One region of the Nocardioides sp. LS1 genome, then DNA from elsewhere that is predicted to be linked to it. Evidence: riboswitches for the same ligand, from Rfam matches in the RefSeq annotation. Region 1 holds a riboswitch; each other region holds the start of a gene.
What was found. A riboswitch is a leader RNA that binds a small molecule or an ion and turns the genes downstream of it on or off. The one in region 1 is predicted to bind cobalamin.
Positions count from the first base shown of each region.

Region 2: another riboswitch for cobalamin. It lies ahead of EJF31_RS00075 (VWA domain-containing protein); the one in region 1 lies ahead of EJF31_RS21435 (hypothetical protein).
Region 3: another riboswitch for cobalamin. It lies ahead of EJF31_RS01280 (ribonucleoside-diphosphate reductase subunit alpha); the one in region 1 lies ahead of EJF31_RS21435 (hypothetical protein).

Region 1 covers NZ_BIFF01000008.1:4,496-14,374, reverse strand. The annotation lists gene gatA (Asp-tRNA(Asn)/Glu-tRNA(Gln) amidotransferase subunit GatA) at 1-206, shown strand, start outside; gene gatB (Asp-tRNA(Asn)/Glu-tRNA(Gln) amidotransferase subunit GatB) at 203-1,696, shown strand; gene EJF31_RS21440 (phospholipase D-like domain-containing protein) at 1,839-3,152, shown strand; cobalamin riboswitch at 3,218-3,341, shown strand; gene EJF31_RS21435 (hypothetical protein) at 3,405-4,481, shown strand; gene EJF31_RS21430 (hypothetical protein) at 4,472-5,353, shown strand; gene EJF31_RS21425 (energy-coupling factor transporter transmembrane component T) at 5,357-6,475, shown strand; gene EJF31_RS21420 (ABC transporter ATP-binding protein) at 6,472-8,058, shown strand; gene EJF31_RS21415 (ECF transporter S component) at 8,055-8,894, shown strand; gene EJF31_RS21410 (hypothetical protein) at 8,839-9,186, opposite strand; gene EJF31_RS21405 (sorbosone dehydrogenase family protein) at 9,225-9,879, opposite strand, start outside.
Region 2 covers NZ_BIFF01000001.1:13,143-22,892, reverse strand. The annotation lists gene EJF31_RS00100 (nitrite reductase) at 1-861, shown strand, start outside; gene EJF31_RS00095 (precorrin-8X methylmutase) at 858-1,523, shown strand; gene EJF31_RS00090 (precorrin-2 C(20)-methyltransferase) at 1,520-3,061, shown strand; gene cobM (precorrin-4 C(11)-methyltransferase) at 3,058-3,801, opposite strand; gene cbiE (precorrin-6y C5,15-methyltransferase (decarboxylating) subunit CbiE) at 3,798-5,027, opposite strand; cobalamin riboswitch at 5,044-5,190, shown strand; gene EJF31_RS00075 (VWA domain-containing protein) at 5,213-7,195, shown strand; gene bluB (5,6-dimethylbenzimidazole synthase) at 7,192-7,818, shown strand; gene cobO (cob(I)yrinic acid a,c-diamide adenosyltransferase) at 7,821-8,435, shown strand; partial or broken gene EJF31_RS22495 (cobyrinate a,c-diamide synthase) at 8,454-9,750, shown strand, end outside.
Region 3 covers NZ_BIFF01000001.1:263,882-273,760, reverse strand. The annotation lists gene EJF31_RS01300 (ZIP family metal transporter) at 1-398, shown strand, start outside; gene EJF31_RS01295 (phosphatase PAP2 family protein) at 415-1,449, opposite strand; gene EJF31_RS01290 (MFS transporter) at 1,571-3,415, shown strand; gene EJF31_RS01285 (DUF1254 domain-containing protein) at 3,480-5,096, shown strand; cobalamin riboswitch at 5,156-5,386, shown strand; gene EJF31_RS01280 (ribonucleoside-diphosphate reductase subunit alpha) at 5,512-7,896, shown strand; gene EJF31_RS01275 (ribonucleotide-diphosphate reductase subunit beta) at 7,893-8,945, shown strand; gene EJF31_RS01270 (Rieske (2Fe-2S) protein) at 8,971-9,420, opposite strand; gene EJF31_RS01265 (anti-sigma factor) at 9,470-9,879, opposite strand, start outside.

The sequences.
Region 1 (9,879 bases):
CGGGCATCTCGGTGCCCAGCGGCCTCGCCGACGAGGACGGCCTGCCTGCCGGCTTCCAGATCCTGGCGCCGGCCCTGGCCGACGAGCGCCTCTACCGTGTCGGCGCCGCCCTCGAGGCCGCGCTGCTCGACCAGTGGGGCGGCCCGCTGCTCGACAAGGCCCCGGAACTCGGCAAGCTCGATCACCGAAACGGAGACTCGGCATGACCGAAACGCTTGTGTCCTTCGAGGACGTCCTCGCGGCGTACGACCCGGCGATGGGCCTGGAGGTCCACGTCGAGCTGAACACCAACTCCAAGATGTTCTGCGGCTGCCCGACCGAGTTCGGCGCCGAGCCCAACACGCAGGTCTGCCCGACCTGCCTGGGGCTGCCCGGCGCGATGCCCGTGGTCAACCGCAAGGCCGTGGAGTCGGCGATCCGGATCGGCCTCGCGCTCAACTGCGACATCGCCGAGTGGTGCCGCTTCGCGCGGAAGAACTACTTCTACCCGGACATGCCGAAGAACTTCCAGACCTCCCAGTACGACGAGCCCATCGCCTTCGACGGCCACATGGACGTCGAGGTCGACGGGGAGACCTTCCGGGTCGAGATCGAGCGCGCCCACATGGAGGAGGACACCGGCAAGTCGCTGCACGTCGGCGGCGCGACCGGTCGCATCCACGGCGCCGACTACTCGCTGGTCGACTACAACCGCGCCGGCATCCCGCTGATCGAGATCGTCACCCGCCCGATCATGGGCGCGGGGGAGAAGGCGCCTGAGATCGCCAAGGCGTACGTCGCCCAGCTGCGCGAGCTGATCGTCGCCCTCGGCGTCTCCGACGCCCGGATGGACCAGGGCTCGATCCGCGCCGACGTCAACCTGTCGCTGTCGCCGAAGGGGACCGGGACGCTCGGCACCCGCTCGGAGACCAAGAACGTCAACTCCCTGCGCTCGGTCGAGCGTGCGGTCCGCTACGAGATGCAGCGCCACGCGGGCATCCTCGACGCGGGCGGCTCGATCCTGCAGGAGACCCGCCACTGGCACGAGGACACCGGGATCACCACGAGTGGTCGCGAGAAGTCCGACGCCGAGGACTACCGCTACTTCCCCGAGCCCGACCTGGTGCCCGTGGCGCCGTCGCGCGAGTGGGTCGAGGAGCTCCGCGGCACGCTGCCGGAGAACCCCACCCAGAAGCGCGCCCGCCTGCAGGCCGAGTGGGGCTTCTCCGACCTCGAGATGCGCGACACCGTGGGTGCCGGCGCGTTCGGCCTGGTCGAGGAGACCATCGCGGCCGGGGCCACCCCGCAGGCCGCCCGCAAGTGGTGGCTCTCGGAGATGGCGCGTCGGGCCAACGACTCGGGTGTCGAGATCGGCGCCCTGGGCGTCTCGCCGGCGCAGGTCGCCGCGGTGCAGGCGCTGGTCGACGGCGGCACCATCAACGACAAGCTGGCCCGCCAGGTCTTCGACGGTCTGCTCGCCGGTGAGGGCACCCCCGAGGAGATCGTCGCGGCCCGCGGGCTCGCGATCGTCTCCGACGAGGGCGCGCTGTCCGCGGCCGTCGACAACGCCATCGCCGCCAACCCCGACGTCGCGGACAAGATCCGCGACGGCAAGGTGGCCGCGGCCGGTGCCCTGATCGGGGCGGTCATGAAGGAGATGCGCGGCCAGGCCGACGCCGGCCGGGTGCGCGAGCTGATCCTGGAGAAGCTGGCCTGAGCGGGTCTGAGACCCTGCCCACAGTGTGAGTCCGCGATGCGTGTGTGACATCGGGGCGGCCAGCACCGGTTGGTAAAGTCTGCGGTCGCTCCGGGAGAGCCGACCCTGACCGCAACCAATCCTTTGGGAGCTGGCCGCTTCGATGTCCACCCGCTCAGCACGACTTCCTTCCCTGCTCGTCGCCCTGGTCGCCACGTTGGCGATCGGAGCCGGCGCGTTCGCCGCCCCGGCCTCCGCCGTCGGGCACTACACCCCGCCCGCGGGGGTGAAGACCAACAATCCCCTCGGTGACCGGACCGAGCGCCGCGTGATCATCCGGCACGTCATCCGCGCCATCGACAGCACGCCGCGGATGTCGCACATCCGGATCGCCAGCTGGAACATCCGCAGCGACGCGATCGTCGACGCGCTGATCGCCGCCCACAAGCGGCACGTGTCGGTCCGGGTGATCATGGACCGCGGCAACGCCAACCCCGACAACCCCAACGAGGGCGTCAACCGGCTGCAGCGGGCGCTGAAGAACAACGGCAACCGCACTCGCCGCCCGGCGATGCGCAGCCACCTCGAGAAGTGCCGCAGCTCCTGCCGTGGCACGCGCGGCATCGCGCACTCGAAGTTCTTCCTCTTCGACCACGTGGGTCGCGCCCACGACGTCGTGATGAACGGCTCCTTCAACGCCACCGACCTCGCGGTCAGCGGCCAGTGGAACGACATCTTCACCGTCGTGGGCCGTCCGAAGGTCTTCAAGGAGTTCCGCAAGGTCTTCTCGCAGATGTTCAAGGACCAGCCGGTCGCGCAGGGCTACCGCGTGCACCGCTACCGGTCGCTGACCACGATGGCCTTCCCTTACACCGGCGCGCACACGACCAAGGACCCCGTCATGCGGGAGCTGGACCGGGTGACCTGCTCCGGCGCACGCAACACCGGTGACGGCCACACGAGCCTGCGGATCGCCCAGACCTCGTGGTACGGCGACCGCGGCAAGCAGATCGCGTGGCGGATCCGGCACATGCAGAACAACGGCTGCCGCATCCGGATCGTGTACGCCGTCATGGGCAACGAGGTGCTGCGCATCCTGCGCCACGGGGGAGACCACCCCGTGCCGATGCGCCAGATCGTGCAGGACTTCAACGCCGACGGCGTCTACGACAAGTACCTCCACATGAAGGTCATGACGATCCAGGGGCACTACCGCAAGGACCACGCCGCGACCATCACGCTCAACGGGTCGGCCAACTGGTCGCCGGCAGTGCTGGCCAGCGACGAGGCCGTGCTCCGGCTGAGCCGCCCGGTCACGCTGAACCGCTACAACGGGTGGATCAACCACCTCTTCCACAACCCGCCGAAGAAGTACCCCAACGGCAAGGACCCCGCCGGCACCGGCACCGGCACCAACCTGCCCGGCCGCTGGAGCACCAGCTCGGTCGATCCGTACGCCCTCGTCGAGGCGGACTGACCCACGGCGTCCACGGGCGGACCGGCCCCCTCACGGGGGCCGGTCCGTCGGTATGCTGCGCTCACACAACTCATCACGCCCGCAGTGGGGGAAGCCGGTCCGAATCCGGCGCTGACCCGCAACCGTGTGCTCGCCGAGGTTCGCCTCGGGGAGCGAGCCGGACCACCTGCCGCGACGCGTCCTGATCACACGCTGTCGTGGAAACCAGCGGGTGGCCCCGGGCCTCCCGTTGTGCAGCGGGAAGGAACCCTCATGTCACGCCTCTCCAGGAGCTCGGCGCTCGTCGCCGTCTCCGCCCTGCTCCTCACGCTCGTCCCCGGAGCCGCCCAGGCGGCCCCCGACGACCGGGCCGGCACCTGGCTCACCCGCCAGCTGACCGGCGGCCTGGTCCACAACGACCAGTACTCCTTCGACGACTACGGCCTCACCGCCGACGTCGCCTTCGCGCTGATCGCGACCGGGGGCCAGGCCTCCCACGTCGCCGACATCCGCACGGCGCTGGCCACCCACGTCGACAGCTGGACCACCGGCGTCGACTTCGGCACCGACGACGTCTACGCCGGCTCCGTCGCCAAGGCGGTCGTCCTGGCCGAGGCCACCGGCGCCGACCCGCGCTCCTTCGGCGGTGTCGACCTCGTCCAGCGACTCAACCGACGCATCAGTGCCGACATCCCGACGGTCGGCCGGATCCAGGACAAGTCCGCGACCGACTACGCCAACACCATCGGCCAGGCCTTCGCGGCCCGTGGCCTGGCCGTGGCGGGCTCCGGGAAGGCTGACGAGGCGATCCGCTTCCTGCTGGAGCAGCAGTGCTCCGGCGGCTGGTTCCGCCTCAACTTCGCGGGCAAGGCCAAGGCCGACCAGTCCTGCGACGCCGGCAAGCGGTCCACGACCAGCGCACCCGACACCGACGTCACCGCTCTCGCGGTGATCAACCTGCGGCCGGTCCCGCACAAGTCGGCCGCGGTGAAGGCCGCGATCAAGGACGCCGTCGCGTGGCTCAAGCACCACCAGAAGGACAACGGCAGCTTCGGCGGCGGCCCCGCCACCGAGACCTCCAACGCCAACAGCACCGGCCTCGCGGCCTGGGCCCTCGGCGGCTCCGGCGCGTGCGGTGCGGCCTCGAAGGCGGCGGCCTGGGTGAAGAAGCTCCAGGTCGGTGACGTCGCCAGCGGCAAGCCGCTCGACGGCGAGCGCGGCGCGATCGCCTACGACCGGACGGCGTACGACGCCGCCGCGACGGACGGCATCACGACCGAGACCCAGGACCAGTGGCGGCGCGCCACCTCGCAGGCGGCGCCGGGCCTGGGCTACCTGACGTGCGGCTGACGCTCGCCTCGCTCGTCGCCGCGGTCCTCGTGACCGCGGCGACGGGTGTGATCCCTGCGGCGCCGGCCCAGGCGGCCGCCTGCTCGACCGCGAGCGGGGTCACGGTCGTCGTGGACTTCCACGAGCTCGGCGGCGGGGTGCAGCAGGTCTGCGACGCCGGTGGTGCCGGCGACGACGCGGCGACCCAGTTCGAGGACTCCGGCTTCGCCCTGACCCGGGTGCAGCGCCAGCCCGGGTTCGTGTGCCGGGTCAACAACGCGCCGTCCTCGGACCAGGAGTCCTGCGTCAACACCCCGCCCGCCGACGCCTACTGGGGCCTGTGGTGGTCCGACGGCACGTCCGGGACCTGGACCTACGCCAGCCAGGGCGTCGACTCGCTGACCGTCCCCGAGGGCGGGTACGTCGCCCTCTCGTGGAACGGCAGCAGCACCAAGTCCCCGCCGGGTGCGGCCCCCACGGCCCACAAGACCGCGTCGCCGACCCCCTCGCCCTCACCGAGCCACCAGCCGACGCAGCGGCCGACCCAGCAGCCGACGCATCCGGCCTCGCAGCCCCCGAGCACGGCCGGACCAGCGTCGACGGCGACCGCGTCGAGTGACGCATCCGCCTCGGCCGCAGCGTCCAGCACGCGGTCTGCGGCACCCGGCCCGAAGAAGCACCACCGGGGCCACGCGTCGACGTCGCCGAGCGCGATCGCGTCGGCGTCCGACACCCCCGAGGCGTCGCCGTCCCCGGCGGGCGCCCTACCCAGCGCGGACGCACCCACCCCGGACGACGGCGGCCTCCCCGCCTGGGTGGCGCCGGCGGCCATCGCGGTGCTCTTCGCGGCGGCCGGTGCCACCGCGCTCGTGCGTCGCCGCAGGGCCGGCTGAGCGATGTCCCCGACGCGGCTCCCGCGCGACCTGCACCCCGTGGCCTGGTGGGTGTGGGCGATCGGTCTCGCCGCGGCGGCGTCGCTGACGACCAACCCGCTCGTGCTGCTCCTCCTGGTGGCGGTGGCGAGCGTGGTCGTCATGGCGCGACGTTCCGACCAGCCGTGGGCCGCGTCGTTCCGGATCTACGTCTGGCTCGGGGTCGTGATCGTCGGGGTCCGGCTGGCGTTCCGGGTGGTCTTCGGGGCCGGTGACGTCGGCACCGTGCTGGTCCCGCTCCCGGCCGTGCCCCTGCCGCACTGGGTCGCCGGCATCACCCTGCTGGGGCCGATCACGCGGGAGGCGCTCCTGGCCGGCCTGTACGACGGCCTCCGGCTCGCCACGATCGTGATCTGCATCGGCGCCGCCAACGCCCTCGCCAACCCCAAGCGGCTGCTCCGCTCGGTGCCGCCGGCGCTCTACGAGATCGGGACCGCGCTGGTGGTGGCGGTGACCGTGCTGCCGCAGTTCGCCGACAGCGTGCGCCGGGTCCGGGCCGCGCAGAGCCTGCGGGCGGGGGACACCGGCCGGATCGGGCGGCTGCGCCGCTTCCTGGTGCCGGTCCTCGAGGACGCCCTGGAGCGGTCGCTGGCCCTCGCGGCGGGCATGGACGCGCGGGGCTACGGCCGGGCCGGCAACCTCGGCCGGACCGCCCGGCGCACCACCGGAGCCCTGATGCTGACCGGGCTGGTCGGCATCTGCGTCGGCACCTACGCCGTCCTCGACCAGACCGCGCCGCGCTGGCTCGCGCTGCCGATGCTCGCCCTCGGTGCCGCGACGGCGACGGCCGGCCTGCTCAGCGCGGGTCGTCGGGTGGAGCGCACCCGCTACCGGCCCGACCACTGGCGGCTGCCCGAGCTCGTCGTCGTCGCGTCTGGCGTCGCGGTGGCAGCCCTCGCCTGGTGGGTCGGCGGGCACCAGATCGCCCTGGCCTACCCCGACCTCGCCACGGTCCCGCGGGTGGGCGGCGCGTCCCTGCTCGGTGCCGCGATCGGCCTGCTCGGCGGACTGGCGTCGCCGCCGGTGGCTGCGCCGTACCGTCCCGCGCCCGAACTGCGCGGCCACGTGGAGGCCGCCGCATGATCGAGCTGCGCGACATCACGTTCGGCTACGCCGAGGGGCCTCCCGTCCTCGACCGGGTCTCGCTGACCATCGAGGAGGGCGAGCTCGTCGTCGTCTCGGGGCCGACCGGCGTCGGCAAGTCCACGCTGCTGGGGGTCGTGACCGGGCTGGTGCCGCGGTTCAGCGGCGGCCACCTCTCCGGCGACGTGCTGCTCGACGGCGCCAGCGTCGTGCGCACCCCGCCGCGCGACCGCGCCCACCTCGTGGGTTACGTCGGCCAGGACCCCGCCGCGGGCTTCGTGACCGACACGGTGGAGGAGGAGCTGGCCTACGGCATGGAGCAGCTCGGCCTGCCCGCCGACACCATGCGCCGCCGGGTCGAGGAGACCCTCGACCTGCTCGGCATCGCCGAGCTCCGCCACCGGGACCTGCGCACCCTCTCGGGTGGCCAGCAGCAGCGCGTCGCCATCGGGTCGGTCCTCACGATGCACCCCCGCCTGCTGGTGCTCGACGAGCCCACCTCCGCCCTCGACCCGACCGCAGCCGAGGACGTCCTGGCGACCCTCACCCGGCTCGTGCACGACCTGGGCGTCAGCGTGCTGATGGCCGAGCACCGGCTCGAGCGGGTCGTCCCCTTCGCCGACCGGATGTGCCTGATGACCGGCGGGGGTGCCGTGCGGGTGGGCGAGCCGGCGACCCTGCTGGCCGACTCGCCGGTGGTCCCGCCGATCGTCGAGCTCGGCCGCGCGGCCGGCTGGGACCCGCTCCCGCTGAGCGTGCGCGACGCCCGCCGGCTGGCCCGCGGGCTGGCCGACCGACTCGGGGCACCCCCGACCCCGGAGGTGGAGGCCGACTCCGACGGTGTCGCGCTCCGGGCCCGTCGCCTCTCCGTCGTGCACGGCCCCACCGTCGCGGTGCGCGAGGTCGACCTCGCCCTCGGCGCGCGCCGGGTCACGGCGTTGATGGGGCGCAACGGCTCGGGCAAGTCCTCGATGATGTGGGCCCTGCAGGGCAGCGGCCGGCGCGCGGCGGGCGACGTACACGTCGGCAGCCACGACCCGGCGGCCCTCGACGCCGCCGGTCGCCGCAACCTGGTGGGCCTGGTGCCGCAGAACGCCGCGGACCTGCTCTACCTCGAGACCGTCGCCGAGGAGTGCGCCGCCGCCGACGGCGGCTCGGGCGACTGCCGGGCGATCCTCGAGCGCCTCGTGCCGGGCATCCCGGACGACACCCACCCGCGCGACCTCTCGGAGGGCCAGCGGCTCGCCCTCGCGCTCTCCCTGGTCCTCGTCTCCCGGCCCGACGTGCTGCTCCTCGACGAGCCGACGCGCGGCCTGGACTACGCCGCCAAGCACGAGCTCGCGGGCATCCTCCGCACCCTGGCCGAGGAGGGGCACGCCGTCCTCGTCGCCACCCACGACGTCGAGTTCGTCGCCCAGGCCGCCCACGACGTGGTGGTGCTGGCCGAGGGCGAGGTCGTCTCCTCCGGGCCCGTACGCCGCGTGGTGGCCGAGTCTCCCGCCTTCGCCCCCCAGGTCACCAAGGTGCTCGGCGCGCCGTGGCTGCGGGTCGACGAGGTGGCCGCACGGCTGGACTCGGCATGAGCGCCCGCGTCTCGGCGGTCCCGATCGCGCCGCGCACCGCCCTCGTGCTCGGCGTCGCGTCGCTGGCCGGGCTGATGATGCTCTGCTGGCCGCTGCTCGTGCAGGTCGGCGACGAGCCGCGGGTCGACCCGCCGTTCCTCTTCCTCGGCCTGCTGCCCGTCGTCATCGCCGTTGTGCTGGCCGAGATCAGCGAGGGGGGCATGGACCCCCGCGTGCTGGCGATCCTCGGGGTGCTCTCGGCGATCAACGCCGTCCTGCGTGGCATCTCGCCCGGCACCGCCGGCGTCGAGCTCGTCCTCTTCCTGCTGATCCTCGCCGGGCGCGTCTTCGGCCCCGGCTTCGGCTTCGTCCTGGGCTGCACGTCGCTCTTCGCGTCGGCCCTGATGACCGCCGGCGTCGGCCCGTGGCTGCCGTTCCAGATGCTGGTGTCCGCCTGGGTGGGGATGGGCGCGGGCCTGCTCCCGCGGCGGGTCACCGGGCGGGCCGAGATCGCCATGCTGGTGGTCTACGGGATCGTCGCGGCCTACGCGTTCGGCCTGCTGATGAACCTCTCGGGCTGGCCGTTCCTGCTCGGCGTGGAGGTGCCCGGCCACGGGAGCTCGCTGTCGTTCGTGGCCGGCGCACCGGTCGCGGACAACCTGCACCGCTTCGCGGTCTACACGCTGCTCACGTCGACCGGCAGCTGGGACACCGGACGGGCGATCACCAACGCGGTGGCGATCGCGGTGCTCGGCCCGGCCGTCCTGTCGACGCTGCGCCGGGCCTCCCGGCGGGCGACGGTCACCGGGACTGTTCAGCCCACGGCGTCCAGTGCACCCCGACCCCACGGCTCCTGAGGTCGTCGAGCGCGGCGTTCAACCCTCGGGCGGCGAGACGACGGGGCTTGCTGGTGCGCGCGTTGCGGCCGACGGCCACGGTCACGGCGTCGCCCTCGGCGCGGACCAGCAGCTCGGTCCGGTAGGACGTCTCACCGACCAGGATCCAGCCCCAGGCGAAGTGCACCGCGCGGAAGCCGGTCGGGGTGGCGTCCTTGGTCTTGAACCCAGCGATGTCGAGGTGCCGGGCCAGCACCCCGAGGGTCTCCTCGCGCAGCGCACCGACGCGCAGCTCGAGCTCGGGTCTGAGCATGGTCAGTGGCCACGTCGGCAGCTGCTCGCCCCCGCTGGTCACTGCTGTCCGCCGTACGGGTCGACCAGCAGGATCCGGTCGTCGCCCTCGACCGGGGCGCCGCGGCCGTCGCGGTTGCTGGTGGTCACCCACAGCCGTCCGTCGGGAGCCACCGCAACCGTGCGCATCCGGCCGTACTCGCCCACGAAGAAGTCGGTCGGGTGGGAGGCGCGGGTGCCGTGGACGTCGATGCGCCACAGGCGCATGCCGCGCAGGGAGCCGAGCCAGAGCTCGCCGTCGAGGTAGGCCAGGCCCGACGGCGAGGCGACCGACGGGTCCCACACGACCTGCGGGTTGGTCATGCCTGCGGCATCGCCCCGTCCCTCGACGACCGGCCAGCCGTAGTCGTGGCCGGCCACGATGAGGTTGAGCTCGTCGAACAGGTCGTGCCCGAACTCCGAGGCCCACAGGTGCCCGGCGTCGTCGAAGGCCAGGCCCTGCACGTTGCGGTGGCCGTAGGAGAAGACCGGCGTGCCGAAGGGGTTGCCCGGTGCCGGGTCGCCGTCGGGGGTGATCCGCAGGATCTTCCCGCCGAGGGAGTCCTTGTCCTGGGCCAGGGACTCGTCGCCCGTCTCGCCGGTGGAGGCGTAGAGGTAGCCGTCGGGCCCGAAGGCGAGCCGGCCGCCGTCATGGATGTAGCCGTGGGGGATGCCG
Region 2 (9,750 bases), on a different contig from region 1:
TCCCCCACTCCCACCCGCACCCGCCCAGACCTCTGCCCGGGCGTCACCCGCCCGTGGCCCGCCGACGACGGTGCGCTGGTCCGCGTGCGGCTCGTCGGCGGCCGGGTCTCGTCGTCCGCGCTCGTGGCGCTGTCCGAGGTCGCGCAGGCGTACGGCGACGGCGACCTGCACGTGACCGGCCGAGCCAACCTCCAGCTCCGGGCGCTGCCCTGGTCCGGCGGGGAGCTGGCCCCCGAGGCGGCGGCCGCGATCGAGGCTACCGGGCTGCTGCCCTCGCGCTCGCACGAGCTGGTCCGCAACGTGCTGGTCTCCCCCGGGACCGGCCTCGCGGGTGGGCGGGCGGACCTGCGACCCGTCGCGGCGGCCCTGGACTCGCTGCTGTGCTCGGACCCCGCTCTTGCTGACCTGCCGGGCCGGTTCCTGTTCGTGCTCGACGACGGCCGCGGCGACCTGGTCGGGCGGTCCTGCGACCTCGGGCTCGTGGCCCTGTCCGCGTCGACCGGACAGGTCCGGATCGGGTCGCACGGCTGGGGTGCGCTGCTACCGCTCGCCGACGCTCCGCTCGCCCTGGTCGCGCTCGCCGACCGGTTCCTGCGCTGCCGGGGCACCGGGCCGACCGCGCCCTGGCACGTGGACGAGCTGCCGACCGACGCGCTGACCCGGCTCCCCCGTGACCCGCGGGTGCCGGTCGCGACCGGCGCTGCGGCGTACGGCGTGGTGGCGGGGGGCGAGCACGTCCCGGCCCCCGACGGCGTCCTGTCGCCCGCGCTGGTCACGCGCCTCGCCGGCCGCGCGCCCGAGCTGGTGGTCACGCCGTGGCGTGGCGTCCTGGTGCCGCGGGTGACGCGGGTGGCGCGGTGAGCGCGCCGGTGCGGCCGCCGCGGACCTACGCGTACGTCGACGACGGGCCGGCGATCTACGTCGACTCGTTCGCGACGATCCGTCGGGAGGCGTCGTTCGACCACCTGCCCGCGGACGCCGAGAAGCTGGCCGTGCGGATGGTGCACGGGACCGGTCAGGTGGACCTGGTCGAGGCCCTCGTCGTGCATCCCCGGCTCGTGGCCGCGGCCCGGGCGGCGCTGCTCGCGGGCGCCCCGATCCTGACCGACGCGCACATGGTGGCCTCGGGCGTGACCCGGGCCAGGCTGCCGCGCGACAACGAGGTGCTCTGCCTGCTGCGCGACGAACGGGTGCCTTCCCTGGCCCGCTCGTGGGGAACGACGCGCTCGGCGGCGGCGGTGTCGCTGTGGGAGCCGTGGCTGGCGGGCTCGGTCGTCGCGATCGGCAACGCCCCTACCGCGTTGTTCCACCTGCTCGAGATGCTCGTCGCGGGGGCGCCGCGGCCGGCCGCGATCGTCGGCTGCCCGGTGGGCTTCATCGGCGCGGCCGAGTCCAAGGAGGCGCTGGCCGCGCTCGCGGACGACTACGGCATCGACATCCCGTACGTCACCGTGCGCGGCCGCCGCGGCGGCTCCGCGATGACCGCCTCCGCCCTCAACGCCCTCGCCCAGGAGCAGGAATGACCGGCCACTTCTACGGCGTCGGGCTCGGCCCCGGCGACCCCGAGCTGATCACCCTCAAGGCCGCCCGGCTGATCGGGTCCGCCGACGTCGTGGCCTACCACGCCGGCGTCGGCAAGCAGTCGAACGCGCGGCGGATCGCGGCGTCGCTCATCCCACCGGGGGCCGTCGAGGAGGAGCTCCGGTATCCCGTCACGACCGGGACGACGGCACACCCGGGTGGGTACGCCGGAGCGATGGCTGAGTTCTACGAGTCCTCGGCGACGCGGTTGGCCGCGCACCTGGCGGCCGGCCGGACCGTGGTGCTGCTGGCCGAGGGCGACCCGCTCTTCTACGGCTCCTACATGTACATGCACGACCGGCTGTCCGAGCGGTTCCCCACCGAGGTGGTGCCCGGCGTCCCGGCGTTCGCGGCCGCGACGGCCGCCGTGGCCTCGCCGCTCGTGCGGCAGACCGACGTGCTCACGATCCTGCCCGGCACGCTTCCCGAGCCCGAGCTGGCCCGGCGACTCGCCGACACCGACGGCGCGATCATCATGAAGCTCGGCCGGACGTTCCCCGCCGTACGCCGTGCGCTCACCGCCGCCGGCCGGCTCGAGGGTGCATTCTACGTCGAGCGGGCCTCGATGGAGGCGGAACGGTGGCTGCCCGTCGCCGACGTCGACCCCGACTCGGTGCCGTACTTCTCGCTGATCGTGGTCCCCGGCGACTCGCTCCGGGGGCCCGGCCGGCGTGCCGTTGGGTCCCCAACGGCAGGTTCCGGCGCCGAAAACATGCCGTTGGGGACCAAACGGCACGTGGATCGGCCGCCGACGGAGCTGGTCGTGGTCGGGCTGGGGCCGGGGCCGGATGAGTGGGTGACACCCGAGGTGACGGCCGCGCTGGCGGAGGTCGACCACGTGGTGGGGTATGCGCCGTACGTCAACCGGGTGCCGCAGCGTGAGGGCCTGACCCGGCACGCGTCGGGCAACAGCGTGGAGGTCGACCGGGCGCGGTTCGCCCTGGACCTGGCCCGGGCCGGCGAGCGGGTCGCGGTCGTCTCCGGTGGCGACGCGGGCGTGTTCGGGATGGCGTCGGCGGTGTTCGAGGCCGCGGAGGACCCGGCGTACGACGGCGTCGCCGTGCGGGTGCTGCCCGGCGTCAGCGCCGTGCAGGCGGTCGCGGCCCGGGCCGGAGCGCCGATCGGCGGCGACTTCGCCGTCCTCAGCCTCTCGGACCGCCTCAAGCCCTGGTCGCTGGTCGAGAAGCGACTGCGCGCGATCGCCGAGGCCGACCTGGTGCTCGCGATCTACAACCCGGCCTCGCGGTCGCGGACCGAGCAGGTGGTGCGGGCGCAGAAGATCCTGCTCGAGCACCTGCCGGCCGACACAGTCGTGGTCGTCGGCCGCGACATCGGCCGGGCCGAGGAGTCGCTGCACGTCACCACGCTCGCGGCCCTGGACGCGACCACGATCGACATGAAGTGCCTGCTCCTCGTGGGGTCGCGCGGCACCCGCGTCTCGGCGAGCGGGCGGGTGTGGACGGCGCGGTTCGCCGACTAGCGACGGGTCCGGTCGGCGGAGTAGAGGAACGACTCGCCGCCACCGGACGGGTCCAGAGCCCGGCCGACCAGGATCACGGCGGCCTGGCGCAGGCCGGCCGCCTCGACCTGGTCGGCGATGTCGGCGACGGTGCCGCGCAGGACCAGCTCCCCGGGCTGGGTCGCGCGCGAGACGACCACGACCGGACAGTCCGCGCCGTACACCCCCGCCAGCTCCGCCATCACCTCCCGCGTCCGTGTGATCGCGAGGTGCAGGCAGAGCGTGGCGCGCGTGGCCGCGAACGCCGCCAGCGACTCGCTCTCCGGCATCGCGGTCGAGCGGGCCTGGGCACGGGTGAGCACCACCGACTGGCTGACCAACGGGACCGTGAGCTCGCGGCCCACGGCGGCGGCCGCAGCGGCGTACGCCGGCACCCCGGGCGTCACGTCCCACGGCACCCCCGCGGCGTCCAGCCGCCGCGTCTGCTCGGAGACGGCGGAGTAGAGCGAGGGGTCACCAGACGTGAGGCGTACGACGTCGTGCCCGGCGTCGTGCGCGTGCACCAGGTCCGCGGTGATCCGGTCCAGGTCGAGGTGCTGGGTGTCGACCAGCCGGGCGTCCTCGCGGCAGTGCCCGAGGACCTCGGCGTCGAGGTAGGTGCCGGGGTAGAGCACCACGTCGGCCCGCGCGAGCATCGTGGCGGCCCGCAGCGTGATCAGGTCGGCCGCGCCCGGTCCGGCGCCGACGAAGTGGACGGTCATACGGGCTCCTTCGTCCAGGCCCACTGGGTGACGGTGCGGGCCGGCGTCCAGCCTGTGAAGGAGCCGATCGGCGCGGCCGTCTCGACGGCGTGCCGGGTCAACTCACCGCCGTGGCTGGCATGCATCCGGGCGAGCAGTCCCTCGGTCTCCACCGTCACGCCGTGGACGACGAGCCGACCGCCGGCTCTCAGCGAGCTCACGCAGTAGCCGACGAGGCCGGGCGCCGTCGCGCCACCACCGACGAAGACCGCGTCCGGTTTGGTGCGGCCCACCAGCGAATCGGGCGCACGGCCAGCGACGACGTCGAGGGCAGGGACGCCCAGCCGCTCGGCGTTGCGGCCGATCCGCTCGGCCCGCTGGGGGTCCGCCTCGATCGCGAGCGCCCGGCACGTCGGGTGCGCCCGCATCCACTCGATGCCCACCGAGCCGGCACCGGCGCCGACGTCCCAGAGCAGCTGCCCGGGACACGGCGCCAGCCGCGCCAGGGCGCTCGCCCGCAGGTCGCGCTTGGTCAGCTGGCCGTCGTGCTCGAACGCCTCGTCGGGCAGCCCGGGCACCCAGGAGACGTGTCCGGAACCCGCCATCTCCAGGGCGAGCACGTGCAGCGCCGGGACGTCCGCGGACCACCGCGAGGCGATGTCCGAAAAGCGCGACTCATGGGCGCTCCCGAGATCGCCCAGGACGGTCATCCGGGTCTCCCCGAAACCGGCGACGTCGAGGAGCTTCGCCAACCCCGCTGGGGAATCCGCGTCCGAGGAGAGCACCAGGACGCGCCGTCCGGGAGCCAGCTCGCGCAGCACCGCGTGCGGGTCCCGACCGACGATCGTGACGACCGTCGAGGACTCCGCGGACCAGCCCATCCGCGCCCGGGCGAGCGCCACCGACGAGAGCGCCGGCTCGACCACGATCCGGTCGGACCCGAGCAGCTCGACCAACGTCGTACCGATGCCCGAGACCAGGGGATCACCCGAGGCCAGGACCACGACGCGACGGTCGGCGTGCTCCTCGAGGAGATCGGGCAGCGCGTCCAGCAGCGGGCTCGGCCAGGGCTCCCGGAGCTGGCCGAGGACGGGCGGGACCAGGCCGAGGTGGCGGCGGCCGCCGAGCAGCACGTCGGCGCCCGCGACGAGTTCACGGAGGCGCTCGGAGAGGTCCGACCAGCCGCCGGCACCGAGGCCGACGACGGTGACGGCGCGGGCAGTCGTGGACGGGGCTGAGGGCTGCACGGGGGGTGACGCTATCGTGGCCGCACAGCCACGAGGTGCCCCCGTCCGGGGGAGAATCTGGGAAGCCGGTGAGAGTCCGGCACAGGCCCGCTGCGGTGACCCGGAGGACGCGAACGCGTCGATCCGGGAAGTCCGAAGACCGGCCTCGCGGCGTCCATTCCATGGCGGACGAGCGGGAGCCTCACATGCCACAGCAGTACCCCTTCAGCGCCGTCGTCGGATCTGACGAGATGGCCCTGGCCCTCCTCCTCACCACGATCTCCCCCGAGGTCGGCGGCGTCCTCGTGCGCGGCGAGAAGGGCACCGCCAAGTCCACGATCGTGCGGGCCCTCGCCGGCGTGCTGCCGCCGATCGACGTCATCGCGGGCGACCGCTTCTCCAGCGACCCGCGGGAGCGCCAACCGCTCTCCCCCGACGGCCCGTTCACCCCCGACGCCGACACCGAGACCCGCCCGGTCCGCCTGGTCGAGCTGCCCGTCGGCGCCACCGAGGACCGGGTCCTGGGCTCGCTGCACCTCGAGCGCGCCCTGTCGGAGGGCCACGCGGAGTACGAGCCCGGCCTCCTGGCCAAGGCACACCGCGGCATCCTCTACGTCGACGAGGTCAACCTGCTGCACGACCACCTCGTCGACCTGCTGCTCGACGCCGCGGCCATGGGCCGCTCGACCGTGGAGCGCGACGGCGTCTCGGTCTCGCACGCGGCCCGCTTCGTGCTCGTCGGCACCATGAACCCCGAGGAGGGCGAGCTCCGGCCGCAGCTCCTGGACCGCTTCGGCCTCACCGTCGAGGTGGCCGCGCCCCGCGACCCCGTCCAGCGGGTCGAGGTGGTGCGCCGCCGGATGGCCTACGACGCGGACCCCGATGCGTTCTGCGCCCGCTACGCCGAGTCCGAGCGCGCCCTGACCGACCGGGTGCTCGCCGCGCAGAAGCTCGTCGGGCAGGTCGAGCTGTCCGACGGGATGCTGGTGAAGATCGCCGAGCTGTGCGCCGCGCTCGAGGTCGACGGGATGCGCGCCGATCTCGTCACGGCCCGCACCGCGGTCGCGCACGCCGCCTGGCACGAGCGGTCCGAGGTCACCCTGGCCGACGTACGCGCCGCCGCCCGCCTCTCGCTCCCCCACCGCCGTCGGCGCAACCCCTTCGACTCCCCCGGCCTGGACGAGGACCTGCTCGATGAGATCCTCGGCGACGACGAACCCGATCCCGATTCCCCGCAGCCCGATCCCGATGGCGGCCCGGACGATCCCGGGACGTCATCCGAACCGGCTGCCGGAGAGACCACCCCGCATGACGTCCCCGGCGACCCCGGCGCTACGTCATCCGATCCGGCTGCCGAAGCAGCCACGTCGCATGACGTCCGGGCGGACGCGGGGGCGACGTACCGGCCGAGGCTGTTCACCGTCCACGGCACCGGTGCCGGCGAGGCGGGCCGGCGCAGCCGCGCGCGGACCGACAACGGCCGCCGGGTCGGGTCGGAGCGGGGCGGACGCGGCCCGGTCCACCTCCTCGAGACCGTCCGGGCGGCCGCGCCGCACCAGGCGGCCCGCGGCCGGACCGACGGCCCCCTGCGCTTCCGCGCCGACGACCTGCGCGTCGCGACCCGGGAGGGCCGCGAGGCCAACCTCGTCCTGTTCTGCGTCGACGCATCCGGCTCGATGGCCGCGCGCAAGCGGATGGAGCAGGTCAAGACCGCGATCCTCTCGCTGCTGCTCGACGCCTACCAGCGCCGCGACAAGGTCGGCCTCGTGACGTTCCGCAGCGACCGCGCCGAGCTCGTGCTGCCGCCGACGCACTCCGTCGACGTCGCGGCGAAGCGGTTGGCCGACCTCCCCGCCGGAGGGCGTACGCCGCTGGCCGAAGGCCTCCTCGAGGCCGCCCGCGTCCTGGGCGTCGAGCGGGTCCGCGACGCCCGTCGTCGGCCACTCCTCGTGGTGGTCACCGACGGACGCGCCACGTCAGGCCGCGACGCTGTCGAACGTTCCCGAGAGGCAGCCCGACACCTCGCCGCGGACGGGGTCGACGCGGTCGTCATCGACTGCGAGATCGGGCCGCTGCGGATGGGGCTGGCGGGTGTGCTCGCCGAGCACCTCCGCGCGGGGCACGTCCCCGTCGCCGAGGTCAGCGCCGCGGAGCTGACCCGGATCGCGCGCGACGGGCGCGCGGCGTGAGCGCCGGCCTGTACGACGTGATCGCCCGTCGTCGCGACGTGCGCGCGGAGTTCACCGGCGAGCCGCTGGACCCGGCCGTGCTCGACCGGCTCCTGGTCGCGGCCCATGCCGCCCCGAGCGTGGGGCACAGCCAGCCGTGGGACTTCGTCCTGGTCCGCGACCCGCGGACACGCGACGAGTTCGCTCGCCACGTCGCCGGCGAGCGGGAGGTGTACGCCGACTCGCTGCCCGCCGACCGGCGCGAGACCCTCCGCCCGATCAAGGTCGAGGGCATCCGCGAGTCGGGGCTGGGCGTGGTCGTGACCTACGACCCGGACCGCGGCGGGCCGCACGTCCTGGGCAGGCACGCCATCGCCGACGCCGGGCTCTACTCCACCTGCCTCGCGATCCAGAACCTGTGGCTGGCCGCGACCGCCGAGGGCGTGGGCGTGGGCTGGGTGTCGTTCTACCGCGAGGAGTTCCTGCGCGACCTGCTCGGCATCCCCGAGCGGGTGCGACCGGTGGCCTGGCTCTGCCTGGGGCCGGTCAGCCACCTGCAGGAGGTCCCGGACCTCGAGCGGCACGGCTGGCGCGAACGCCGCCCGCTCGCCGAGGCCGTGCACCACGAGAGCTACCGGAGGTAGTCGTGCCCCAGGGACAACCACTCGCCGTGCCCGACGACGGGCTCACCACGCGGCAGCGGCGCAACCGGCCGCTGCTGATGGTCCACACCGGCGACGGCAAGGGGAAGTCGACGGCCGCCTTCGGCCTCGCGATCCGCAGCTGGAACCAGGGCTGGAACGTCGGCGTCTTCCAGTTCGTGAAGTCCGCCAAGTGGCGGATCGGCGAGCAGACCGTGCTCGAGCGGCTCGGCGAGCTGCACCGGGAGACCGGCGAGGGCGGCTCGGTCGAGTGGCACAAGATGGGCGCCGGCTGGTCGTGGTCGCGCAAGACCGGCGAGGCCGAGGACCACGCCGCCGAGGCCGCCGAGGGCTGGGCCGAGGTCAAGCGCCGGATCGCCGCGGAGAGCCACGACCTGCTCGTCCTCGACGAGTTCACCTATCCGATGGAGTGGGGCTGGGTCGACGTCGACGACGTCGTCGAGACCCTCGCGAACCGGCCCGGGCGCCAGTTCGTCGTCGTCACCGGCCGTCGCGCCCACCCGCGGCTCGTCGAGGTCGCCGACCTCGTCACCGACATGACCAAGGTCAAGCACCCCATGGACGCCGGCCAGAAGGGCCAGCGGGGCATTGAATGGTGAGGGAGTGGTGACGCAGTGGTGAGCCTGCCGCGGCTGGTCGTCGCCGCCCCCGCCACCGGCCAGGGCAAGACCACCGTCGCGTCAGGACTGATGCGCGCACTGACCCGCCGGGGGCACGTCGTCAGTGGGCACAAGGTCGGACCCGACTACATCGACCCCGGCTACCACGCCCTCGCCTGCGGTCGTCCCGGTCGCAACCTCGACCCGCACCTCGTGGGTGAGGAGCGCGTCGTCCCCCTGCTGCTGCACGGCGCCCGGGGCGCCGAGGTCGCGGTCATCGAGGGCGTGATGGGCCTGTACGACGGCCGCATCGGCACCCGCGGCTTCGCCTCCACCGCCCACGTGGCCGCGCTGACCCGCACGCCCGTCGTGCTGGTCGTCGACATCTCCAGGTCGTCACGTTCGGTCGGCGCAGTCGTGCACGGCATGGCCACCTGGGACCCGACCGTCGACGTCGTCGGGGTGATCCTCAACAAGGCCGGCTCGGACCGGCACGCCGCCGAGGTCGCGGACTCGATCGCCCTGCCCGTGCTGGGGATCCTCGGTCGCAACGACGCCCTGGTGACCCCGTCACGGCACCTCGGGCTGGTCCCGACCGGCGAGCGCGACGAAGCCGACCGGACCCTCGACCGGGTAGCCGACCGGATCGCCGACGGCGTCGACCTCGACCGGGTCCTCGAGCTCGCCCGCACCGCCCCGCCGCTCGACGAGGAGCCGTGGCGCCCTGGGGTCTCGGCAGGCTCGACCACCGAGGGGCGACGGCGGGTGGTGGCGATGGCCGCCGGGCCGGTGTTCACGTTCCGCTACGCCGAGACCGCTGAGCTCCTCGCGGCCGCCGGCTGCGACGTGGTGGCCTTCGACCCGCTCACCGCCGCGGCCCTCCCCTCCGGCACCGCCGGGATCCTCCTCGGCGGCGGCTTCCCCGAGGTGCACGCCGACGCGCTGGCCGCCAACCAGCGGCTCCGGCACGAGGTCCGGGACGCGGTTCGGTCGGGCGTGCCGACGGTCGCCGAGTGCGCCGGGCTCCTCTACCTCTGCGACACCCTCGACGGCCGGCCCATGGTCGGTGCGCTGGACGCGACGGCGCGGATGACCGAGCGACTGACGATGCGCTACCCCACCGCCACGGCCGCCACCGACTCACTCCTGACCAGGGCCGGCGAGCAGGTCACCGGCCACGAGTTCCACCACACGTCGGTCACGCCGCCCGGCGACACCGGCTGGACCGTCGACGGGGCCACAACGGGGTGGGCGACCCCGACCCTGCACGCGTCGTACCTCCACACCCACTGGGCCGGCCACCCCCAGCTGGCAC
Region 3 (9,879 bases), on a different contig from region 1:
AGTCCGCGGCGTCCGGCGAGATCGGCCTCGCCGTGATGCTGGTGATCGGCTTCGGCCTCCACAACGCCACGGAGGGCTTCGGCATCGTCGCGCCGCTCGCCGCCGACGTCGACCACGACGGCACCACGCGCCGCCCCAGCTGGGGCTTCCTGCTCGCGCTCGGCGCGATCGGCGGCGGCCCGACCTTCATCGGCACCTTGATCGGGCACGGCTTCACCAACGAGCCGGTCAGCGTCGCGTTCCTGACCCTGGCCGCCGGATCGCTGATCTACGTGATCACCCAGCTGATCGGCGTCGCCGCCCGGTCCAAGCGCAGCGACCTGCTGGCCTACGGCCTGCTCCTGGGCCTGGTCGCCGGCTTCCTCACCGACGCGATCGTCACCGCCGCGGGCGTCTGACCCTTCGGTCGGGCCCTCAGTCGGGACGGCCGGTGGGGTAGACCATCAGCCGGCCCAGCCCGACCGCCGTCGCGGCGATCACCAGCCCGGCAACGTCGTCGACGAAGTAGTGCCACCCGAGGTAGACCGTGGCGACCATGACCAGCACGAGGTAGACGCCCATCACCCGCGTGAGCCGCGCGAAGCCGTAGTGCCGCACCATGAGGAAGACCAGGCACGTGAAGGCGACGTGCAGGCTGGCGAACGCGCCGAGACTGACGAACGCGTCCGACGCCTGAGGGTTGGCCAGCATGTGGGCGCGCTCGGTGAGGTACTCCGCCTGCGTGGAGGTGATCGCCGTGTGCGGGAGGCCGGCGAAGTCGGGCGCGTCGGAGACGTAGGGGCCCAGCGACGGCGCGACGTAGTAGGACGCGACGCCGAGGATCCACACCCACATGGCCGCGACGAGGAAGACGTAGCCGTCGCGGAGCCGGTCGAGGAAGACCAGCGACGCGACCACGCTGAGCGGCACAAGGTAGGTGAAGGCCTTGTAGAAGAACATCAGGGCGTACGCCGCCCAGTGCTGGCCCAGCACGCTGTGCAGCAGCGCGCCCGGGTCGTGCCCGCCGAAGAGGGCCCGGTCCAGCCGCAGGAGCTCGGTGTCCTTGAGGTCGCGGAAGGCGTTCCAGCTCTTCATGTTGCGGTAGCAGAGGTAGACCACGTGGTAGGCGACGAGGCCACCGAGCGCGACCACCAGCCGCTCGCGCGGCCACCGCGCACGCAGGGTGGCCAGGGTGTCGCGGAAGCGCTGGCCGGCGGGCGCGCGCAGGGCTGCGTCGGCGACGGCGAGCAGCCCGAAGAGCACGACCGCGCTCGGGAGCCGGCGCAGGAACATCGTGCCGCCGGGGTCGCGGACCGGGACGCCGACGTGGTGCGACCAGTAGGCCGTGACCAGCGCGAAGACCACGACGACGGCACCGACCCCGATCAGCCAGCGACCGCGCCCCGCGTCGGCGGGCACGCCCGTCGGGGTCCGTCTGCGCGTGACCGGCGGCGGCGCCGTGAGCTCCATGTTCGCGTCCTCGTGTTCCCTCCGCACGGCCGTTGTGGCCCGGCGGATGGATGCTATCAACGCGTGCAGTGGGTGTTGGGCCCCTCCGGGTGACAGCATGGAGTGGACAAAGGGGTGCACCGTGAGCGTGACCGACCGCGTGAGGGTCGAGCAGCCGGCCGTGCCGCGTCGCCCGGCGCGGCTCACGGCGGGCGACCTGTCGCGCCACCCGGTCGCCGTCGCCACCGCCTTCGCCGCCCTCCTGCACGTGCTCTGGTGGTGGCTGCTCGCCTCCAGCGGCGGCGACATCGCCGCCCAGGACGCCTGGGCGGAGTTCGCCCGGGCGCACCCCGGAAGTGCCTACAACCTCGCGTGGTACGGCGGCATGCACCCGGTCAACTACAGCATCCTGGCGCCCTACGTCATGGGCGCCCTGGGCGTGCGCACGACGATGATGCTCGCCGGCACGGTCTCGGCCGGGCTGCTCGCCCTCGTGCTGACCCGCAGCAAGGCGCTCGACAAGCCGCTCTGGCCCGCGCTCTACGGCGCCCTCGCGCTCGCCGGCAACGCGGTGTCGGGACGCGTGACCTTCGGCCTCGGCACGATGTTCGCGCTGGCGGCGATCTCGGTGATCTACGCCTGGCCCACCCACTGGCGCTCCACCGAGCGGCGGCACCGGTGGCCGCGAGCCGTCCTGGCCGCGGTGTTCTCCGCCGCCGCCACCGCCTCGAGCCCCGTGGCCGGCCTCTTCCTCGGCGTGATCGCGGCGGCGCTCTGGCTGCAGCGGCGGCGCACCGCCGCCTACGCCGTGGGCCTGCCTCCGGTCGTCGTCGTGGCACTCTCGGCCTGGCTCTTCCCCTTCTCGGGCCACCAGCCGATGCCCCTCGCGTCGGTGATCCTGCCCGTCGTGACGGCGGTCGCCGTCGTCGTGCTCGCGCCGCGCACGTGGCGGTCCATCCGGGTCGGGGCCGTCCTCTACGTCGCCGGCGTGCTCGCCGCCTGGGTGATCCCCTCCCAGGTCGGCACCAACGTCACCCGGCTCGGGCTGCTGTTCGGCGGCGTCGTGCTGGTGGCCATCGCCGCCCGCGCCGCCTCGGCCGGGCCGCTCGGCCACGGCTGGGGGCCGGTGGGCAACCGACGCGCGGCCGTCGCCCTGGTCCTCGCGATCCTGACGGCCTCGATCTGGCAGGTCGCCACGGCCGCACGCGACGTCGTCGGCGGCCGCCCCGATGCCGCCTGGACCGTCGACCTGCGGCCGTTGGTCCACCAGCTCCAGGCCCGTGGAGCCAACCAGGCGCGGGTCGAGGTCGTCCCCGCCAAGAGCCACCGTGAGGCGTCGGCGCTGGCGCCCTACGTCAACCTGGCGCGCGGCTGGAACCGCCAGGCCGATGCCGAGCGCAACCCGATCTTCTACGACGACGGCCTGCTCACGCCGGCGTCGTACCGCGCCTGGCTCGACCGCTGGGCGGTCAGCTACGTCGTGCTGTCCAAGAGCACGCCGGACGGGGCGGCCCGGGCCGAGAACGACCTCGTGGCCGGGGGGCTCGGCTACCTCCACGCCGTCTGGTCCGACGCCAACTGGACCCTCTTCGAGGTCGAGGCGCCGCGACCGCTGGCCGACGCGCCGGCCGTGGTGACCAGCTTCGACGCCACCGAGCTGGTGCTCAACATGCCGACGCCGGGTCGGGTGCTCGTCCGCATCCCCGCGTCGCCGTGGCTGAGCCTGCTCGACGCCGCGGGCGACCCGATCGCGCCCCCGACGCCCGACCCCGACTCCCCCGACGCGGCGCCGGTCAACGTCGAGGGGTGCCTCAGCCACGAGGTGCAGCCGGTCGCCGTCGAGGGCCAGACGCCCGACGACTGGACCGTGCTCTACGCCCCGCACGCCGGGACCTACCGGATCGCCGCGCCCTACCAGCTGCACCGCGGCACGGCCTGCCCCGACGAGATCACCGGCGAGGGTGGCACGGACCCCGACCAGGGGTAACGGGGTGACCCACCTCTCGCCCAATCCCTAGTAACTTGGTAGGGAATTGCCCGTTGGGCCGGACATGACCTCCGCAGACCGACGCCCCCGCCACGTCCGCACCCGCCTGGGCGCCGCCCTCGTGGTGCTCACCGCATCACTGGCCTCGACGCTGGCCTCGGCCGTGGTGGCCGGCCAGCCCGGCGCCCTCGCCGCCGGGGCGACACGTCCCGACCTGCTGCCCGACTGCGTGTACGGCGCCTCGGCTCCCGGCCTCACCGGTCTCGAGCCACGGGTCCAGCGCGACGCCTGGGCGTACGCCGACCACCTGGCCGGCACCTCGGCGACGCAACGGCTCGCGGCTGCCCGCACCTTCGCCGCGGCCGAGGCCGGCTACGTCTACGGTCTGCCGCTGGTCGACCTGCACGACACGGTCCGCCAGTTCCGCTTCCGCAACACGCTGGTCAGCGTCGCGTCACTGAGCACGCCGGAGACCCGCAGCGTGGTCTCCCCCAACGTCGACACGGCCTACACGGTGGGCTGGCTGAGCCTGACCCAGGGGCCGCTCGTCATCGACGTGCCCGACACGGACGGTCGCTTCTACACGTTCCAGTTCATGGACGCCTGGACGAACTCGTTCACCTACGTGGGGTCGGGTGCCACCGGCACGGAGGCCGGCTCCTACCTCTTCGTGCCGCCCGGCTGGACCGGTGACGTGCCGGAGGGGGTGCACCTGGTGCACAGCCCGACCAACACGATGTGGCTGCTGGGCCGGACGCTGGTCGACGACGCCGCCGACATGCAGCGGGTCAAGCCGCTGCTCGAGAAGTACACCGCCACCCCGCTGGAGGCCTGGCGGCAGGGCGCACGCGGCAAGTCCGTCGTCTTCGACAACCCTCCTCCCCGGCCCCCGAAGCCCGCGACCCCGCAGGGCACCGACTTCGTCGCCGCGCTCAACCAGGAGACGACGATCGACCCGCCCCCGTCCTCGCAGCGCTGCGTCCTCGACGCGCTGGCCCCGGCCGGGGTCCAGCAGCCCGACACCACGCCGGGGGCCGTGCTGGCCGCCGACTCGGCCAACGCGGTGGGCGACCCGCCGGGCTCCGGGGAGGACACCCCGCAGAACCGCGCGGTCCGTGCGGGCACCCGGGCCGCCGTACGACTCATCGCGGGCGCTGCGGACCGCTACCGCGCCACCACCTCGGCGGGCAACCGCGGGTGGAGCGTGATGACCGACCCGTGGATCGGCGACTTCGGCCGGCAGTACCTCGGGCGCGCGGTCATCGCCACCGACCTGCTCGGCGCCAACGTGCCGCGGATCGCGACCTACCCCACGAGCTACACCGACGGCCACGGGCGCGCGCTGAACGGCGGTCATCGCTACACGATCACGTTCCCGCAGGGGCAGCTGCCGCCGGTCCGCGCGTTCTGGTCGCTGACGATGTACCGCCAGGACAACTTCCTCTACGACAACCAGATCGACCGCTACTCCGTCGGCGACCGCGACCGGGGACTGCGCCGCAACGCGGACGGCTCGCTGACGATCTTCGTGCAGCACGCGAAGCCGCGCAGCGCGAAGGCCCGGGCCAACTGGCTGCCCGCGCCGGCCGGTGACTTCCACCTGATCCTGCGGCTCTACCTGCCCGAGAAGGCGGCGCTGGACGGCGCCTACCGGATCCCGCCGTTCGTCCGGGTCGACTGAGGGCGACCGCAACACGCCGACACAACATCTAGTCCCGGAGATTTCCTCCGGCCCCACATATGGTGGCGCACGCAGCTGGTTCGGCGCTCCCTCCAGGAACGTCGAGGCAACAGGGAACCCGGTGAGAGACCGGGACTGCCCCGCAGCGGTGAGTGGGAACGAACGACGTCACCAAGCACTGGGTCGCCCTCACGGGACCTGGGAAGCGACGTCCAGTAGGGGTCGAGTCCGAGTGATCGGGCGCGGCGAGCCCATGAGTCCGAAGACCTGCCAGCGCACTGCACCCGCCGGGTGCAGTGGTCCGATGCCGCGTGGGACGGCTGACGGCTCCACGGCGTGCTCTCGAACGACGCGCCGGCGTCGTCACCCCCTCGCACATCTGGCCGGTCCCGGACCGAGCTCGCGAGGAGAGAGAATGACGGTCACCGAAACAGCACCACCAGCCCCCGCCCACGAAGCACGCCGCACGACGATGCAGGTGCGCAAGCGCAACGGGGACAGCGAGTCCGTCGACGTCAACAAGATCGTCCGCGCCGTCGAGCGCGTGGCCGACGACCTGGCCGACGTGGACCCGATGCGGGTCGCCACCAAGACCATCTCGGGCCTCTACGACGGCGCCACGACCGCCGAGCTGGACCGCCTGTCGATCCAGACGGCCGCCGAGATGATCAGCGAGGAGCCGCAGTACTCCCGGCTGGCCGGGCGGCTGCTGGCCGGCTACATCGAGAAGGAGGTCCGCAACCAGGGCATCGCCTCCTTCAGCCAGTCGGTCGGCCTCGGCCACGCCGAGGGACTGATCGGCGACGAGACCGCACGGTTCGTCAAGGACAACGCCCGCAAGCTCGACTTCGCGATCGATGAGGGCGCCGACCGCCGCTTCGAGTACTTCGGGCTGCGCACGGTCTACGACCGCTACCTGCTGCGGCACCCCAGGACGCGCCAGGTGGTCGAGACCCCGCAGTACTTCCTGCTGCGCGTGGCCTGCGGCCTGTCGGAGTCGCCGGCCGAGGCGATCGGCTTCTACCGGCTGATGTCGAGCCTGGCCTACCTGCCGAGCAGCCCGACGTTGTTCAACTCCGGCACCCGGCACACCCAGATGTCGTCGTGCTACCTCGTGGACTCCCCCCGCGACGACCTCGACTCGATCTACTCGCGCTACGGCCAGGTCGCCAAGCTGTCGAAGTTCGCCGGCGGGATCGGCATCGGCTTCTCGCGCGTCCGCGGCCGAGGGGCGCTGATCCGCGGCACCAACGGTCAGTCCAACGGGATCGTGCCATTCCTGCGCACGCTCGACGCGTCGGTGGCCGCGGTCAACCAGGGAGGTCGCCGCAAGGGCGCCGCGTGCGTCTACCTCGAGCCGTGGCACCCCGACGTCGAGGAGTTCCTGGAGCTGCGCGACAACACGGGCGAGGACGCGCGACGTACGCACAACCTCAACCTGGCGAACTGGATCCCCGACGAGTTCATGCGCCGCGTCGAGGCCGACGAGGACTGGTCGCTCATCGATCCCGACCAGGTGCCCGAGCTCGTGGACCTGTGGGGCGACGCCTTCGACGCGGCCTACCGGCGCGCCGAGGCGGAGGGCAACGTCGTGCGCACCCTGAAGGCGCGCGACCTCTACGCCAAGATGATGCGCACGCTGGCGCAGACCGGCAACGGCTGGATGACGTTCAAGGACGCCGCCAACCGCACCTGCAACCAGACCTCGGACGACCAGGCCCCCGGCCAGCCCGTGGTGCACCTGTCCAACCTGTGCACCGAGATCATCGAGGTCTCCTCGGACTCCGAGACGGCCGTCTGCAACCTGGGCTCGATCAACCTGGCCCAGCACCTGGTCCCGACAGGCGTCGACTGGGACAAGCTCCGCGCCACGGTGCGTACGGCGGTGCCGCTGCTCGACCGTGTCATCGACGTGAACTACTACCCCAGCGCCGAGGCGGCGGCCTCCAACCCGCAGTGGCGGCCGATCGGGCTCGGCCTGATGGGCCTGCAGGACGTCTTCTTCGCGCTGCGGCTGCCCTTCGACTCGCCCGAGGCTCTGGAGCTGTCGACCCGGATCCAGGAGGAGGTCTACCTGACCGCGCTGGAGGTCTCCTCGGAGCTGGCCGAGCGCCACGGTCCGCACCCGACCTTCGACCGGACCCGCGCCGCGCAGGGCAGGCTGCAGCCGGACTTCTGGGACGCGACGCCGGCCCAGACGGAGCGGTGGGACGCCGTGCGGGCGCGGATCGCCGCGCACGGCCTGCGGAACTCCCTGCTGATCGCGATCGCACCGACCGCCACGATCGCCTCGATCGCCGGGTGCTACGAGTGCATCGAGCCCCAGGTGTCCAACCTGTTCAAGCGCGAGACGCTCTCGGGAGAGTTCCTCCAGGTCAACTCCGCCCTCGTGCACGAGCTCAAGGCGCACGGGTTGTGGACGCCCGAGAACCGCGAGGCGATCAAGCGCGCCGAGGGCTCGGTGCAGGGCATCGCGTCCCTGCCCGAGGACGTGCGGGTGCTGTTCCGCACGGCGTGGGAGCTCCCCCAGCGCGCGCTGATCGACATGGCGGCCGCACGGTCGGCGTACATCGACCAGAGCCAGTCACTCAACCTCTTCCTGGCGTCGCCGACCATCGGGAAGCTCTCCTCGATGTACAGCCACGCCTGGAAGTCCGGGCTGAAGACGACGTACTACCTGCGGTCGCGACCGGCCACCCGGATCCAGCAGGCGACCGTGTCCGTGACCGAACCCGTCCGGGACGAGGCGGCGCTCGCCTGCTCCCTGGAGAACCCCGAGAGCTGCGAGGCGTGCCAGTGACCACCGACCAGAACACCCAGGCCAGCACCGCGACCGACTCGCGTCCGACCCGGATGCTGCTCGACCCGGGGATGAACCTCACCCTCCGGCCGATGCGCTACCCGCACTTCTACGAGCGCTACCGCGACGGCATCAAGAACAACTGGACCGTCGAGGAGGTCGACCTGCACACCGACCTCAAGGACCTCGCGAAGCTGTCCGCGGCCGAGCGGCACCTGGTCTCGCGCCTCGTGGCGTTCTTCGCGACCGGCGACACGATCGTGGCGAACAACCTGGTGCTCAACCTCTACCAGCACATCAACTCACCGGAGGCCCGGCTCTACCTGAGCCGGCAGCTCTTCGAGGAGGCGGTGCACGTGCAGTTCTACCTCACGCTGCTCGACACCTACGTGCCCGACGAGGCCGAGCGGCACGAGGCCTTCGCCGCCGTCGACAACATCCCCTCGATCCGGAACAAGGCCGACTTCTGCTTCACGTGGATCGACAAGGTCTTCGAGCTCGACGCCCTGACCACCAGGGAGCACCGTCGTGCCTTCCTGCTGAACGTGATCTGCTTCGCGGCCTGCATCGAGGGGCTGTTCTTCTACGGCGCCTTCGCCTACGTCTACTTCCTGCGTTCGCGGGGCCTGCTCAACGGGCTCGCCTCCGGCACCAACTGGGTCTTCCGCGACGAGTCGATGCACATGGCGTTCGCCTTCGACGTGGTCGACACCGTGCGGCAGGAGGAGCCGGACCTGTTCGACGAGCAGCTGGCCGCGGACGTCCGGCAGATGCTGGTCGAGGCCGTCGACGCCGAGGCCCAGTTCGCCGAGGACCTCCTGGGGCAGGGCGTGGCCGGGCTGTCGGTGGCGGACATGCGGGAGTACCTCCAGTTCGTCGCCGACCGGCGGATGGAGCGGCTCGGGCTCCCGCAGATCTACGGCTCCCGCAACCCGCTGGCCTTCATGGAGCTGCAGGACGTCCAGGAGCTCTCGAACTTCTTCGAGCGCAGGGTCTCGGCCTACCAGATGGGCGTGACCGGGTCGGTCGTCTTCGACGACGACTTCTAGGCGGGCGCAGGTCGGGGTGGGGAGGTCAGGCCTGGACGACCTCCCCGCCCTTGACCAGGACGTCGATCTTCGCCAGCGGCGACGGCGCCGGGCCGCCCGTGTTGTCGCCGGTGGCCAGGTCGTAGGTCGACCCGTGGCAGGGGCACTTGAGGATGCTGCCCTGCGGGGCGACCGTGCAGCCCATGTGGGTGCAGATCGCGGAGAAGGCCACGATGTCGCCGGCCTTCGGCTGGGCGACGATGACCGGCTTGCCGTCGGCGGTCTGGGCCGAGACCGCACCGCCGACCGGCACGTCGCTGACCTTGGCGAGGCCGGCGCTCCCGCCCCCGGACGGCGTGGGGGTGTCCGTGGCGGTGCCGGACCCACCGCCGCAGCCGGCCACCACCGTGACGCCCAGGGCCGTGCCGGCGCCGGCAACCAGGAGGGTGCGGCGCGAGGGACCGCTGGTGGGTTCGGTGCTGTCCTGGGGGCTCATCGCCCACCTCCTGGGGTCGTGTCGGGTCGGGGTGACGTGTCGGGGCGGGTCACAGGACCAGCCTCAGGACCGGGGCACCGGACCTGGTGCGCATCTCGACCGACACGATCTGGTCCGGCGTCGCGGCCGTGGCCCCGGTCAGGTGCATGGTCCGGCCGGGCAGGGCCTGCCACGTGGCGACCTGCTCGACGTGGCCGTCGCGCGTGCGGACCACGAGCACGTAGCTCCCCGGCCGGGTGTCCGGGTCCGGGAGCGACTCGTAGGTGCACTCCAGGTCCAGCCGGGTGCCCCACGCGACCGGAGTCAGTCCGACCGAGGCGTGCAGGGGCTCGTAGCCGACCGGGGTCATCGTGCGGGTCACCGCCGCCGACGGCTCGCCGGTCGGCACCGCCTCGGGGGTGCCCCGGTCCCCCACCGCGCCGGCCATGACGAGCACGACCGCGACCACGGCCGCGGCGG